One region of the Lysinibacillus sp. G4S2 genome, then DNA from elsewhere that is predicted to be linked to it. Evidence: riboswitches for the same ligand, from Rfam matches in the RefSeq annotation. Region 1 holds a riboswitch; each other region holds the start of a gene.

Region 1 (5,014 bases):
AGCTACTTGTGACAACGGCATCTTTATTTTTATGTGGAGTGCTACTTGTCGGTATATTATTTATCAAAAAAAATCCTGCCTACCAAAAATAAATTGGTTAGCAGGATTTTAGCTTTTTTATTGTTCATCAAGTGAAGTTAAAATAATTGGTTTGTCTTTTGTAACGATAATTGAATGCTCGATTTGAGCAACTAATGATTTGTCTGGCGTAACGAATGTCCAGCCATCACCAGATTCCACAATATGCTCCGCTTTTGCCGAGATAAATGGCTCGACTGCAAGCACCATGCCCTCTTTCATAATTGTAGAATCCCATGCATCATAATAGTTTAAAATATGATTTGGCTCATCATGTAATGAACGACCTAATCCATGACCTGTTAGGTTCATGATCACTGTTAAATCATTGGCATACGCTTCACGCTCAACAGCTTTTCCGATTTGGTTTAATTTCGAGCCTGCTTTTACTTTTGTCATTGCACGATCAAAAGCACTTTTAGCTACGCGACATAGCTTTTCTTTATCCTCATAGCCTTCACCAACTACAAATGAAATACCCGTATCAGCAAAATAGCCATTTAATGAACCAGATACATCAATGTTTACGATATCTCCCTCATTAATCACACGTTTACCTGGAATACCATGTGCGACTTCCTCATTAACACTAATACATGTGTATCCTGGGAAATCATACTCCCCTTTAGGTCCAGAAACTGCTCCTGCCTCAGCAAACATACGGCCTGCAATTTCATCTAGTTCCAGTGTAGTTACACCTGGTTTTGTAGCGGCCTTCATTGCTTCACGAATTTCAGCACAAATACGGCCGATTTTTTTAAAGGCTTCAATCTCTTCTTGCGTTTTTACGATCATTTTTAACGTCCCTTTCATCTAATATCTATTCAATAATATAACATAACTTTTTATACAAAAAACGCTAAACGCTTTAAATATTGTATGTCATCATAAATTGTAAAGTGCTGAAAAACAGGCTCATCTCCAAAACGTGAGATCGATTTCCGTTCCGGCTGGGCGCTTTGCCGCTGTCGCTTCGCTTTAGCACAGAGAATACATTTGTTGCTGTCGCTTTGCTTTAGCACAGAAAACATCCGCTGCGCTGCAGGGTCTCATCTGTGACGCTGATCCCCAAAGAGTCGCCCAGCCGGAACGAAGAACAACTTATTTTCATAACATACGGTTTACTATACGTCATCCCTAACTAGCTAAAAAAGCAATAATCCCCCATTCAATTTAATAAAAATAAAAACCCTCCACTCATGTGAAGGGCATAATAGTTATGATTTTCGTTGCATTAATTGAGGAGCGGCTGTAAATAACAGAACAGCAACAATTGCTGTTAAAACCGTTGCTGGTAGCATATATGTTCCATTATAGATGATTGAATAAATCCATGCATTTTGATCGCCAGCATATTCTGAGAAAAATACAGCGCCAGCAATTGTATGTGCCGCATAACGTAAAAACCCTGCTAATACAGTTCCTAAAATAATATAAAGTGCCATTTTTGTTTTGTTTAAATTTTTCGCAGCCTCAAGTACTGGTCGACGAACAATTGCAGCTAAACCAACTACAGTGAAGGCAACGCCGTAATCGAGTAATCCTTGAAGCCAATGTACAATATAGGCACCAAACATTGTTTGCATAACACCAATTAGTAAGCCCGTCGTTAGACCTGGAATAAGGCCCCATCGGAATGCTATTAAAATTATTGGCACCATCACTAGACTAACAGAGCCACCTTGTGCCCATACTTTAAAGGAAACCTGATCAAGCACTAGACCGATCGCTGCGAATATTGCAATCTCCACAAGCATTAAAAGTCTTTTTTTGTCCATATTATTCTCTCCTTTGTTCCGATGTAGGATACAAGAGCAGGAATAGAAAACATTCGATAAATATGTCCCTATCTGACACCAAAAAGACTTAATCTCTACTCAGTACGTTTTTAGTGACCGAATAAAGAAAAAACGATGCCAGGACAGAGCCTCACATCGTAAAAGTGTCGGTTTCTATCCACATCCCTACGCAAGTGTTAACTTACAGGTTCAAAGAGTCAAGGCATTAAGTGCCCAGTCTCAGCTGACATCATCAGCTCCCCTTGTGGTCGTTACATCTTAATTTAATTGAACTACCTAATTGTACGCAAACACGGTTATGATTACAACCTCTTCCACATTTTTTTTGAAACTTTGCTGTTTTTCATGCGTAAATATAAAAAAAGGAGGTACTACTATGGAGAACCAAAAAGTTTTGTCTGCCTTTAGTTATCTCAGTATTTTGTTCGCACCTTTTATTGTGCCAATAGTGGTTTATTTTGTTTCAAAAGATAGCTACGTCAAGAAACATTCTATCCGAGCACTTATATCTCATTTAATTCCAGTCGTGTTTGGAATTATCTTCTTCGCCGTCTTTATCTTCTCAACTTTATCATTTAACACTTTTGAACCGGATTCAGGTAGCACTACGTTTCTTATCATTTGGTTTGCTTCATTCGCAATTTACTTACTCATCTCTCTAGGCATCGTAATTTGGAATATTATTCAAGCTGTTCGCGTGATCCGATAAGTTTCATTACGGAATTGAACAGGTAATACTAAGAGTTAAAGGAGCTGTTATTTTAATGAAAGTATCTAAAGTTGTCAAAACCGCCGTAAAATTAGCACCTTTCGTTATCCCAATTGTAAAAAAAGTAATCGCTACAAAGAAGGGAACAACTAATTCCTCCAAAAACATCTATAAGAAATAATACGCTCCTAAAGTTAAATGGGGTTATTTCCGGACCTAGTAACTCTGCTGATATTGAAATAATTTTAGTTGTCGGTGTTCACGGCCCTATGTACATGACCTACATTATTATTGATGATTTATAGGAAGGGTTTTCTGCAACAGAAGTGCAGCGACAAAAATTTTTAATGAGCTGCAGTTTTGAGATTTATCGAGAACTTTTGATTGTTTATCGACCAACTTTATCGATTTATCACCCAACTTTTTTAATTTATCAACCAACTTTCGAAAAATATCGACATCTACCTATTATCTGACCGCACTGATAATTTGCACATAAGCATATTTTTTTACGCAAAATTTAACATCAAAAAAACGCGAGAAATCAACGTTTCTAAATTGATTTCTCGCGCTTTTTAAGGTTTTGACCAGTTTTGTCCCAGTCTCTTTTATTGTTGTTGAAATGAAATTAAGGCGTCATATTAAATAAAATATGGCTCTTCGGCAAAGCGAAGCGTCAGCTACAAATGCTTTATCTGTGCGAAAGCGAAGCGACAGCAACAATTAGATGTACAATCGCTCTCTGTTATAAGTCTGTTCTGTTCGATTATGGTGAGTAGTCATAGCTTTCCTTTTAAAATGCGTAAAATTTATAAAAGTTCTACGCTATCGTTGAATGAAGTGGAAGTAGCTCGACACTCGCCAACAGGAAAGAAAGTTGCCTAGAATGAAAATCACCCTGGATTTAAAACGCCACAACATTCACAAAGATTTTGATCGTTTTGTTTTTCACTTCACTTCAAAATATGTTTGACTGTGACCATTCATTGTTTTTTCAACATGTAAAACTGCGGGCATTGTAGCTTTTAATTCTGCAACGTGTGATATGACACCAATCATGCGTCCAGAATCTTGTAAATCAATAAGAGTATCAATCGCCTTATTCAATGCTTCTTCATCGAGAGAACCAAAGCCCTCATCAATAAACATCGTTTCAATACGAACATTACCTTGGAAGCTTTGAATGACATCTGCCATACCAAGGGCAAGACTTAAAGATGCATTAAACTTTTCTCCCCCTGATAATGTCTTCACATCTCGTAATTGATCCGTATAAGCATCATATACATCTAGTCCAAGTCCACTTTGCTTCGCATGCTTTTCTAATCGATCTGAACGTCGTAGCTCAAATTGCCCATTGGATAAATGATGTAGACGGACGTTCGCTGCCTCTGTAATTTTATCTAAATAATTGATTTGAATATAACGCTCAAAGGATAGCTTTTTCGCATTCTGTCCATTTAACATTGCATAGAGTTCCTTCACCCGTCCCGCCTCTTTTTCAAGGGAGCGTATTTCCTGTTCCGTTTCCTCAACTTTTTCGATAAAGTCTGTGCACGCTTTCGCAAATCCTTCTATCTGTTGTAATACTTTAAAGGCTTCTTCATATGTCACACGGAGCATCTCTAACTTTTCTTCCATTAACGTTAAATCTTGTTTCTCTTGACCTTTAAGATGCTTTGCTCCCTCAGTAATTTGTACTTGCAATGTGTTTATTTGCAGAGCATAATCACTACAAGCTTTCCGTAAAACCTCTATTTGCATCACGCTACGCTTTGCAGCCGCAAACTCTTCATAGCTGTCAAAGCCCGCTTCCTTCATACTTACTGAAAATTGCTCGCGCTTTTCATCCATTTTCAGCTTCAATTCCTCGTAAGCTTGTTTAGTTATTTCCACTGCCATTCTAGTATTATTCGCTGCTTCCTTGGCAGATTGCAGGTTTTGTTGGCTAGCATGCCAGGCAGTTTGTAATGCCACCTTTTGTGAACTAAGATCAGCAATTGCCTGCTTTAATGCCTGTAACGTTTTAAGATTTTCTGGAATATTCTTTTGTTGCTCTTCCACAACTGCTTGTTGTTTTGTAAATTCCTTCGTCTTTTCCGCTAAATATTGCTCTAGCTTTATTTGCTTTTCTTGAAGACGCTCCATTTGCACACGATAATCCTTTTGTTGTATGCGTACATCAACTAATTGAGTGCTCACTACTTTTAATAGTGTAATTTGTTGCTCTACATTGTGTAAGGAAGCTGCAAGTTGTGCTTGATTTTCTTGATCAATTTCATTAGTCTTTAACTGCTCTAGCGCTTCTTGTAAAAGTTGCTTTGTAGAATTAAATAAAGCTTCTTTCTCTAAAAACTTGCGCTCATCAGCAGCTGCCTTTACTCGTAAAACTTCCACCTGTGCTAATTCGATAACCTCTAATTGCTCG
Region 2 (5,014 bases), 4.5 Mb from region 1:
CATGTTCACGAAGCGTTTAATGAAATCGTTGCTTCAAGTCAAGAGGTCTCTGTAGCCATTAATGAAATTGCGCAAGGAGCATCGAAGCAATCTGAGGATACAGAAGAAACAAATTATCAAATAATGGATTTGTCTGATCAAATTGATGCTATTACAACGCTTTCGAATGAAATGGATGAGCTATCGAATAAAACAAAAGCAACTACAGATAGAGGAATGAAAGAAGTCGAGAGCTTACGTGAACGTAATTCAGAAACGAATGCAATGAATGGACGTATTCAGCAGCAAATGGAGTCATTGGCGTCTAATATTTCTGATATCAATCAAATTATAGCGTCAATTCAAGGCATTACAGAGCAAACGAATTTATTAGCCTTAAATGCAAGTATTGAAGCGGCTCGTGCTGGTGAGCATGGTAAAGGTTTTGCAGTTGTCGCTGAGGAAGTACGAAAGTTAGCAGAGCAATCCAAAAAGGAAACAGAGGTCATTAAGCGAACAGTAGGTAGTATTCTTGAAAACTCTCAGCAAACAGTTGCTGTCATTGCTTCAAACGCAGGCTTAATGCAAGCTCAAAATGAGTCTGTACAAAGCACGGAGATTGCGTTTAAAGACAATAGCGAGCTTTCTAGTTCTATCGAAACGTCGATTAATGAGTTAATGTCTATGCTTTCTCACATGTTAGAGCATAAAAATCAAGCGATTATGGCGATTCAGAGTATCTCTGCTATTTCTGAGGAAACTGCTGCATCTGCAGAACAGGTAAGTGCATCTGCTATTGATCAACAAGCGGAACTACAAAAGGTTGCAGAATCCATCAATAGTATGAATGAGATTTCAAAGGAACTACAAGCGGTCGTTAATCGATTTAAGCTTGCTTAATGTTAAATAATGATTTGTATGAAAGACTGTCTGATATATGAGGCAGTCTTTCTTGTTGCATTTCCTAATAAAAACGTGTTGTACATTTCTGCTAGGTTAACGTTGAGGTGCATTGACCGAGCATAAAAACAGCACTACTATAGGAGAGGAAAGGGGGACATCGATATGATGTATCTCGGTATGATCTTCTTCCAAATTGTAGCTCCTATTTTAGTGCTTTTAGTACTTGGTGCAGTTTTACAAAAGAAATTTCGCTTTAATTTAAAAGCGCTATCTCAGCTTATTACATATTGCTTCATGCCAGCCGCTGTTTTTGTGAATTTATATGAAACGAGTATCGAGCTGTCGGTACTTGGACAAGTTGCGTTATTTATTTTACTCTTTATCGGCAGTCAAATGGTGCTTAGTCACTTTATAGCAAAGGGACTTGGTTTAGTAAAAACAGAGGCTGCAGTGTTTAAAAATAGTGTTGTCCTTATTAATTCAGGCAACTATGGTATTCCGGTCGCGCAAATGATTTTCGTGACGCAGCCGATTGGAGTAGCGATTCAGGTCATTCTTGTGATATTTCAAAATATGACGACCTATACATACGGCTTATACAATTTAATTTCTTCAACGAAATCGGGCATGTCCATTGTGAAAGATTTCCTCAAAATGCCTATTATTCATGCGCTTATTATTGGTGTAGCGCTGAACTTTTTTGATATCGCTATCCCGCAGTTTATAAAAATTCCGATAGACCATGTGGCAGATGGCTTTATCGCTGTAGCGTTAATAACATTAGGGGCCCAGCTATCACAGCTTGAAATCAAATCGATGTTCAATAAGACGGTATTTATTAGTTGTTTTACACGACTAATCGTAGGGCCAGCCGTAGCATTACTTATCATTTTTACACTTGGTTTAGATGGTGTCGTGGCACAATCTCTTTTTATAGCTAGTTCTTTCCCAACGTCGCGAAATAGCTCTAGTTTGGCATTAGAATATGACGTGGAATCGGCAACTGCTGCACAAACAGTTTTATTTTCAACGATTGTAAGCTGTATTACAGTGACGATTGTGATTTATGTAGCGGAGCTGTTGTTTACCTAGTGAGTAAAAACTGAAATCGTTCCGATAAAACTAGATAATATTCCGATAAAAGCTAAAATTGTTCCGATAAAATGAGATTTTGTTCCGATAAAAACTGAAATTGTTCCGATAAATCTTCAAAGCTTTCATATGACACTTGATGAGTGTGCCAAAAATTATCAAATGAAGCTTCCATCTCTTAGCAATATCTGCTACACTAGCATCAAACTTAATAAGTACTAACTAGGGGAGTCTGATGAGTCAGGCTGAGAGGGAAACGCATTGAGGTTTCTTGACCCTTTGGACCTGATCTGGCTCATACCAGCGTGGGAAAGTTAACCATTATTGCACTCTATGTTATTTGCGATAACTATACCTTTACATTCTTAGCCGGATCCAAAAATTTTTTGGATTCGGCTTTTGTTTTTGTTGGGGTGAGCTAGATTCGGTCCTTATATAAATATAAAAGGGAGCGAAGTAGTTTATGACAACAGTTAGCGACAAGAATATTACGATTATGTCTAGTTTTGAAGGAAGTAAAAAAGTTTACGTAGAAGGATCTCGACCAGATATTTTAGTACCAATGCGTGAAATTGCTTTAAGTCCTACGACAGGAAGCTTTGGTGAAGAGGAAAATGCGCCGGTTCGTGTTTATGATACGAGTGGCCCGTATACTGATCCTGCATATAAAGTAGACATTACGAAAGGATTGCCAGCTTTACGTAGTGCATGGATCAAAGAACGGGGGGACGTCGAGGAATACGAAGGTCGTACTATTAAGCCAGAGGATAACGGTTTCCGTAATGCTGATGATCCACGTATTAAAGAAAATGTTTTTCCTGATTTATCTAGAAAACCTCTGCGTGCTAAGAAAGGTAGAAATGTAACACAGCTTCACTATGCGCGAAAGGGAATAATTACTCCAGAAATGGAATTTGTAGCGATTCGCGAAAATATAGACCCTGAATTCGTGCGCTCAGAAATTGCGGCAGGTCGTGCTATTTTGCCTTCTAATATTAATCACCCTGAAGCCGAGCCAATGATTATTGGACGTAACTTCCACGTGAAAATTAATGCCAATATTGGAAACTCAGCGGTGTCATCCTCAATTGCGGAAGAGGTAGAAAAAATGACATGGGCTACACGCTGGGGTGCTGATAACATTATGGATTTATCGACTGGAAAGCATATTCATACGACACGTGAATGGATTATTCGTAATGCCGCAGTGCCAGTAGGAACAGTGCCAATCTATCAAGCGCTTGAAAAAGTAAATGGTGTGGCAGAGGATTTAACGTGGGAAGTGTATCGTGATACGTTGATTGAGCAGGCCGAACAAGGTGTTGATTACTTCACGATTCATGCAGGGGTACTACTACGCTATGTGCCATTAACAGCTAATCGTGTAACGGGCATAGTGTCCCGTGGAGGCTCGATTATGGCGCAGTGGTGTTTATTCCACCACCAAGAGAGCTTCTTATATACACATTTTGAAGAAATCTGCGAAATTATGAAAACCTATGATGTTGCCTTCTCTTTAGGTGACGGTTTGCGTCCTGGTTCTATTGCAGATGCTAATGATGAGGCACAGTTTGCGGAGCTAGAAACGCTAGGGGAATTAACGCAAATTGCCTGGAAGCATGATGTACAGGTGATGGTAGAAGGGCCAGGGCATGTACCAATGCATCTTATTAAAGAAAATATGGACAAGCAGTTAGAGCTGTGTAAAGAGGCTCCTTTCTATACTTTAGGGCCGCTGACAACAGATATTGCTCCTGGCTATGACCATATTACATCAGCTATTGGTGCTGCGATGATAGGGTGGTTTGGTACGGCAATGCTATGTTATGTAACACCTAAAGAGCATCTCGGCTTACCAAATCGTGAGGACGTTCGTGTAGGGGTTATTACGTATAAAATTGCTGCACACGCCGCTGATTTAGCGAAAGGGCATCCGGGAGCACAGCAACGTGATGATGCACTATCTAAAGCACGCTTTGAATTCCGCTGGCGCGATCAATTCAACCTATCGTTAGATCCAGAGCGTGCAGTAGAATATCATGATGAAACATTGCCTGCAGAAGGAGCGAAAACTGCGCACTTCTGTTCAATGTGTGGACCTAAGTTTTGCAGTATGAGAATCTCACAGGATATTCGTAATTATGCGAAGGATAGAGATATGAATACTACTGAAGCTATTCATAAAGGTATGCAGGAAAAGGCAGAGGAATTTAAAAAGGCAGGCAGTCAAATTTATCAATAATTATTAGAGAAGGCTTGTGTCTATCAACTTAGGCACAAGCCTTATTTTGATTCATAGGCCCAGTCGGAACGGAAATCAACCCCACGTTATGATGATGAGCCCTCATTTTGTCATTAAGACAAAAAAACCCCATGTGAAGTTGCCCTTCACATGGAGTAAAAAGTGGATTTGGATATCAATAAATAGTAGAAAATTAAACGTTAGTTGGTTGTTTTACGTATGGGTTTGAAAGATCCATACCTTCTAATGAAAGACCCATAGCTTTTGCTACACCTTCACCATATGCTGGATCAGCTAAATAGCAATGAAGAATGTGGCGACGCTTGATGAATTCTTCAACTGGTGCCATATCGTTGGCAGTGTTTTCAAATAAGCGTTGTTGCTGTTCAGCAGTCATTAGATTGAATAATTTACCTGGCTGCTCGAAGTAGTTGTTATCGTCTTCACGGAAGTCGTGGATACCAGCATGACCGTCAATACGTAATTCAGGTTCTTTATAGTCTAAGTTATGCTCCCATTCGCCGTAGCTATTTGGTTCATAGCCCAAAGTTGAACCAAGGTTGCCATCGAAACGCATAGCACCATCGCGGTGGAATGAACGGAATGGGCATTTTGGTGCGTTTACAGGAAGCGAGTGGTGGTTTACACCTAAGCGGTAGCGGTGTGCATCTGCATATGCAAAGATACGAGCTTGTAACATTTTGTCTGGTGAGAAGCTAATACCAGGAATAATGTTTGACGGTGCAAATGCTGATTGCTCAACTTCCGCAAAGTAGTTGTCCGGGTTTTTGTTTAACT
Region 3 (5,014 bases), 610 kb from region 1:
AAGAAGCAGATAAATTTGCAGATCTTCTATAGAAGAAACTTGCGAGCCGACTCAAAAATCCATTTGAGTCGGCTTTTTAATTTGGCTTCCTTCCGAGGTACAATTTACCTATAAAATTTTTGTATTAAAAATCTAATATCGCACATTCTATATTCACAAGGAGGTGAGAGACATGGCGAACAACACAAACCGCAGTTCAAACCAGCTTGCAGTACCTGGTGTACAACAAGCGCTTGATCAAATGAAATACGAAATTGCACAAGAATTTGGTGTTCAATTAGGAGCTGACGCTTCAGCTCGTGCTAACGGTTCCGTTGGCGGTGAAATCACTAAACGTCTTGTACAAATGGCAGAATCTCAATTAAAAGGTATGCCAAACAACAATCAATAATTGCTTAATTAGCAATTATTAAACTTAAAACCAGTGACCGTAAAAGGCACTGGTTTTAGTTTGTTTAATTTTTTATTTTTTTATCCCCCAAATGATTTAAATGTAGAGATTGTATTTGAGATATCCTCACTTTCGCAAATCGCAGAAATAACAGCTATTCCATCCGCGCCTGCTTTAAATACCGTATGTGCATTCGAGCAATTTATGCCTCCAATTGCAACGATAGGGAGCTCCGGATATCGTATCCGAACTTGCTCTAAAAAATTAGTTCCACTAGGTGGGTTAGCATCGCTTTTAGAGGTGGTTGCGAAAATAGGGCCAATTCCTACATAGTCAGCCCCATATTGTAGGGCAGTTTGTAATTCAGCTTGTGAATGAACAGAAACACCTAAAATCATGTTACCAACTTTTTCGCGTACCAGCGACACAGGTAAATCCTTTTGTCCAATATGAACACCATCAGCTCCAAGCTTTACAGCAAGCTCTACATCATCATTGACGATAAACGGAACATTATATTGTTGACAGAGCTTTTGACAGTCTCTTGCAAAACTTTCATACGCTTGTCCAGTGAGAGCATTTGGTCCTTTTTCACGAAATTGAAACATGGTAATTCCGGATTGTAGAGCCTTCTCTAAAACGTTTAGTGGCTCCTGATTTAAAACATTAAGAGTACCCATAATAAAATATAACTGTAAATCGTCACGTTTCATGAATGATCACCTCATAAGAATCCTTAAAGTTTTGATAAGCAAAATGATTTGTTGGACCATGACCATGACCATGACCGAGAGATAAATCATGAGTTATGGCTAATTGAATAAACTTTTTTGCTTCCACAATCGCTTCTTTAATGGGAAGCCCACTTCCAAGAAAAGCAGTTAGTGCAGCGGAGAACGTACAGCCTGTACCATGTGTATTTTTTGTAGCAATACGAGTGGACTGCATGGAAAATGATTGACCATCTTGCAAAAATACATAGTCAATAGCATAATATTTATCGGCTAAATGACCGCCTTTAATAATGACACATTGAACGCCCATTTGTAAGAAGATGTAAGCCACGTCCTGAATATCTGCCAACGTTTTAATTTTTCTTCCAGAAAGTGTTTCAGCTTCAGGTATGTTCGGTGTTACGATTGTTGCTAAAGGAAGTAAATACCTACGTATTGCAACAATTGCTTCTTGCTGTAATAAGCTTTCGCCACCTTTTGCAATCATGACTGGATCGACAATTAGTGGAATATTTACTTCGGCTAAAATATGTGCGATTGATTGAATTATTTCGGAAGAAAATAGCATTCCTGTTTTAATAGCACTAATTGAAAAATCCTCGATTAGTGCTTTAAGTTGTTTTTCAACAAAGCTAACTTCAATTGGTAAGACATCCGATACACCAAGTGTGTTCTGGGCAGTTAAAGCTGTAATAACAGACGTTCCAAACACCTTTAATTCCTGAAATGTTTTTAAATCAGCTTGTATGCCCGCACCGCCACCACTATCTGAACCAGCAATTGTCGTTACAATATGCATCATTCTTCACCATCCTTGGAAAGACGATGTAGTTCATTCAATATTGTTATTTGAAAATCGCCAATGTAATGAGTCGCAGAAGCGGCTTGTTCTGCCACTTTTTTATAAAGCGATAAAGTATCGACCAATTGGTAATATGGTTCATTCCCTGCGGTGTAGGCGGCGCAACAAATAGCACTTAATAAGCAGCCAGTTCCAGTGACTTCTGTCATTTGAGAATTTCCACCTGTAACCCATTGATGCTGTTTGCCATCAGTAATAAAATCCTTTTCACCGGTCACAATAACAATACAATTGTAGAGTTGAGCTATTTGTTTTGCCTCAACTTCTAATGAAATTGAACCAGTACCACTATCTACGCCTTTTTGTTGCCAGTCTACATTGGCAATCGCTGCAAGCTCTCCGATATTACAACGAATTGCTGCAAATTTTATTTCCGCCAATAATTGCTGTACCGTCTGTTTACGGTAAGAAGTTGCACCTGCAGCAACAGGATCTAAAACAACGGGAATGCCCTGAGCATTTGCCTTTTTTCCTGCAAGTAGCATTGATTCTTTCATCTGTTCATTAAGGGTACCGATATTTAACAATAAGCCTGAAGCAATAGCGACCATTTCTTCAACTTCATGACTGTCATCAGCCATGACTGGCGAAGCGCCTATTGCTAATAAGCCATTTGCTTGGAAATTTGCCACAACATAATTGGTAATGCAATGAATCAGTGGATTTTGTTTACGGATATTTTGAATAATCAATTTAAGTCCTCCTCTAATGGATGGACGTAAGCATGCAAAAAAGGCCCTTTTTCGTGCAGAAAAAAACACGTAAAAAGAGCCTTTCATCAATGAATTAGATGTGAATTGCTCCCTACGTCAGTATTAACTAACAGGTTCAAAGGGTCAGGTTTTACCTTCTCAACTCTAAATGAGTCCCCCTGCAATCTTGCTTTTAGTTGACCAAAATGTACCATATTTTTCTTTAGTGTTCAATAGAGAGTTTTTTTGAACTAAGACGTGACTGATGCCATATAGCAGAGCATGATAGTTGTCATGACTTTTTAAAATTGAGTGCCTTTCATTGAAAATGATAAAAATTGAGTTTTATAATGAGCATAGCAAAAGGGGGCATTTGCCATGAAACGACAAGATTTAATCGCACCAGAGTGGTATAACATTTCAGAGGAAATCGAAAAATATGCACAGGATTCTACAAAAAATGCATTGATCGTTTATAACGAAAATGAGGAAATTCAATACATTACATATGCTAGTTTACTTGAAAAGGCGAATCAGGCAGCACATGTATTTACATCTTATGGTTTAACAAAAGATGATGTTATTTTAGTCATGGTACCAAGATCAGTTGAAGCGTATATCGTTTATCTTGCGGCCTTAAAGGCGGGGCTAACGATTATACCAAGCTCAGAGATGTTGAGAACTAAAGATATTGAATATCGAATCAATCATGCTAATGCAAAAGGCGTTGTTGCATTTGAGCCTTATGTTGAACAATTTGATGCTGTTCAAAATTCACAAGGCATACAGAAATTTGTCATTGGCCATGCACATGAATCATGGCAGCCGTTGCTTGAAAAAATGCAAAGCCAACCAACAACCTACATAAGTTCTACACCTACTAGAAGTACTGACATTGCATTTTTAGCCTATACGAGTGGTACAACAGGCAATCCAAAAGCAGCCGTACATACACATAGCTGGGGTTATGCACATTTACGAACAACTGCACCGAATTGGTTAGGTGTTCAAGAAGGTGACATAGTTTGGGCTACAGCAGCTCCAGGCTGGCAAAAATGGATTTGGAGTCCGTTTCTCGCTACATTAGGAAGTGGTGCAACAGCATTTGTCTACAAAGGTCACTTTGATGCGACAACATACCTCACGCTGCTTGAAAAATTCCATATTAATATTCTGTGCTGTACACCAACCGAATATCGATTTATGGCAGCACTTGAAAATTTACAAGATTTCAATTTAAGTGCAATTCGTCAAGCCGTGTCAGCAGGCGAGCCTTTAAATAGTGAAGTGATAAAAGTATTTTCGGAGGTCTTGAATTTACAAGTGCGAGATGGTTATGGACAAACAGAAAATACGTTACTTGTTGGTACAATGGTAGGAATGAAGGCTAGAATTGGCTCAATGGGTAAACCTACTCCGGGAAATACTGTTGAAATTATCGATGATTTTGGAAATCCAGTTGCAATTGGAGAAGTTGGAGATATTGCTGTACACCGTGAAACACCCGCGTTATTTAAAAAATATTTAAATGATCTAGAACGTACAAATTTACAATTTAGAGGCAATTGGTATATTACCGGAGATCGTGCATATAAAGATGAAGATGGTTATTTTTGGTTTGAAGGACGCGGAGATGATATCATTATTTCGTCTGGCTATACGATAGGACCATTTGAAGTAGAAGATGCATTATTGAAGCATTCAGCAGTTAAAGAAACTGCAGTTGTTGCGAGTCCAGATGAGGTTCGTGGAAATATTGTGAAGGCATATATCGTGCTCCATGATGGAGAAATTGGTAATGAAGCACTGATAAAAAAACTACAAAACCATGTGAAGACTTTAACAGCGCCATATAAATATCCTCGCGCGATTGAATTTGTAACGGAGCTACCAAAGACTTCATCAGGCAAAATTCGTCGTGTCGAATTACGTGAGCAAGAAAAAAATCAATAGAGCAGACATTAATCATTTCCTAGGAAATAATGTCGATAAAATCAAAGTTCGCGCTTTTTCTATGAACTTTGATTTTTTTCGTGATATTAGGTAATGTAATATAGGTTAAAACATTTGCATATTGTTGCAAAAAAGTGAAACAAATTAGAATGTCAATCGTATAACGTGAAGAGGAGGCGGAAAGACATGAATGTTAAAAGGTGGGTTGCTTTAATAATTGCAGGTGTCCTATTAGTATTTTCATTGGGGATGAACACCCTATTTGCAATTTTTAAATCAGATTTCTTTAGCAATTTTGATAGCTTAGTAGCTGGAAACAATTTGGAGATAACAGAAGCGGTTAAAGAAGACGGCAATATGGATAAACGTATTGCATACTTAA

The links. A riboswitch is a leader RNA that binds a small molecule or an ion and turns the genes downstream of it on or off. The one in region 1 is predicted to bind thiamine pyrophosphate.
Region 2: it holds a riboswitch for thiamine pyrophosphate, as region 1 does, so the genes downstream of both, thiC (phosphomethylpyrimidine synthase ThiC) here and thiT (energy-coupled thiamine transporter ThiT) in region 1, are expected to answer to the same signal.
Region 3: it holds a riboswitch for thiamine pyrophosphate, as region 1 does, so the genes downstream of both, thiM (hydroxyethylthiazole kinase) here and thiT (energy-coupled thiamine transporter ThiT) in region 1, are expected to answer to the same signal.

The regions. Positions count from the first base shown of each region.
Region 1 covers NZ_JAUCFJ010000002.1:4,737,448-4,742,461, forward strand. Annotated here, with positions in the region: gene QUF91_RS24285 (hypothetical protein) at 1-92, shown strand, start outside; gene map (type I methionyl aminopeptidase) at 118-873, opposite strand; gene QUF91_RS24295 (hypothetical protein) at 924-1,100, opposite strand; gene thiT (energy-coupled thiamine transporter ThiT) at 1,296-1,856, opposite strand; TPP riboswitch at 2,023-2,130, opposite strand; gene QUF91_RS24305 (magnetosome magnetite crystal formation protein family) at 2,254-2,586, shown strand; gene QUF91_RS28345 (LUD domain-containing protein) at 2,739-2,891, shown strand; gene QUF91_RS24315 (AAA family ATPase) at 3,535-5,014, opposite strand, start outside.
Region 2 covers NZ_JAUCFJ010000002.1:227,436-232,449, forward strand. Annotated here, with positions in the region: gene QUF91_RS01420 (methyl-accepting chemotaxis protein) at 1-879, shown strand, start outside; gene QUF91_RS01425 (AEC family transporter) at 1,045-1,974, shown strand; TPP riboswitch at 2,189-2,303, shown strand; gene thiC (phosphomethylpyrimidine synthase ThiC) at 2,438-4,216, shown strand; gene QUF91_RS01435 (catalase) at 4,410-5,014, opposite strand, start outside.
Region 3 covers NZ_JAUCFJ010000002.1:4,130,947-4,135,960, reverse strand. Annotated here, with positions in the region: gene thiI (tRNA uracil 4-sulfurtransferase ThiI) at 1-32, shown strand, start outside; gene QUF91_RS20995 (alpha/beta-type small acid-soluble spore protein) at 173-391, shown strand; gene thiE (thiamine phosphate synthase) at 472-1,104, opposite strand; gene thiD (bifunctional hydroxymethylpyrimidine kinase/phosphomethylpyrimidine kinase) at 1,094-1,924, opposite strand; gene thiM (hydroxyethylthiazole kinase) at 1,924-2,679, opposite strand; TPP riboswitch at 2,772-2,870, opposite strand; gene mbcS (acyl-CoA synthetase MbcS) at 3,058-4,632, shown strand; gene sppA (signal peptide peptidase SppA) at 4,819-5,014, shown strand, end outside.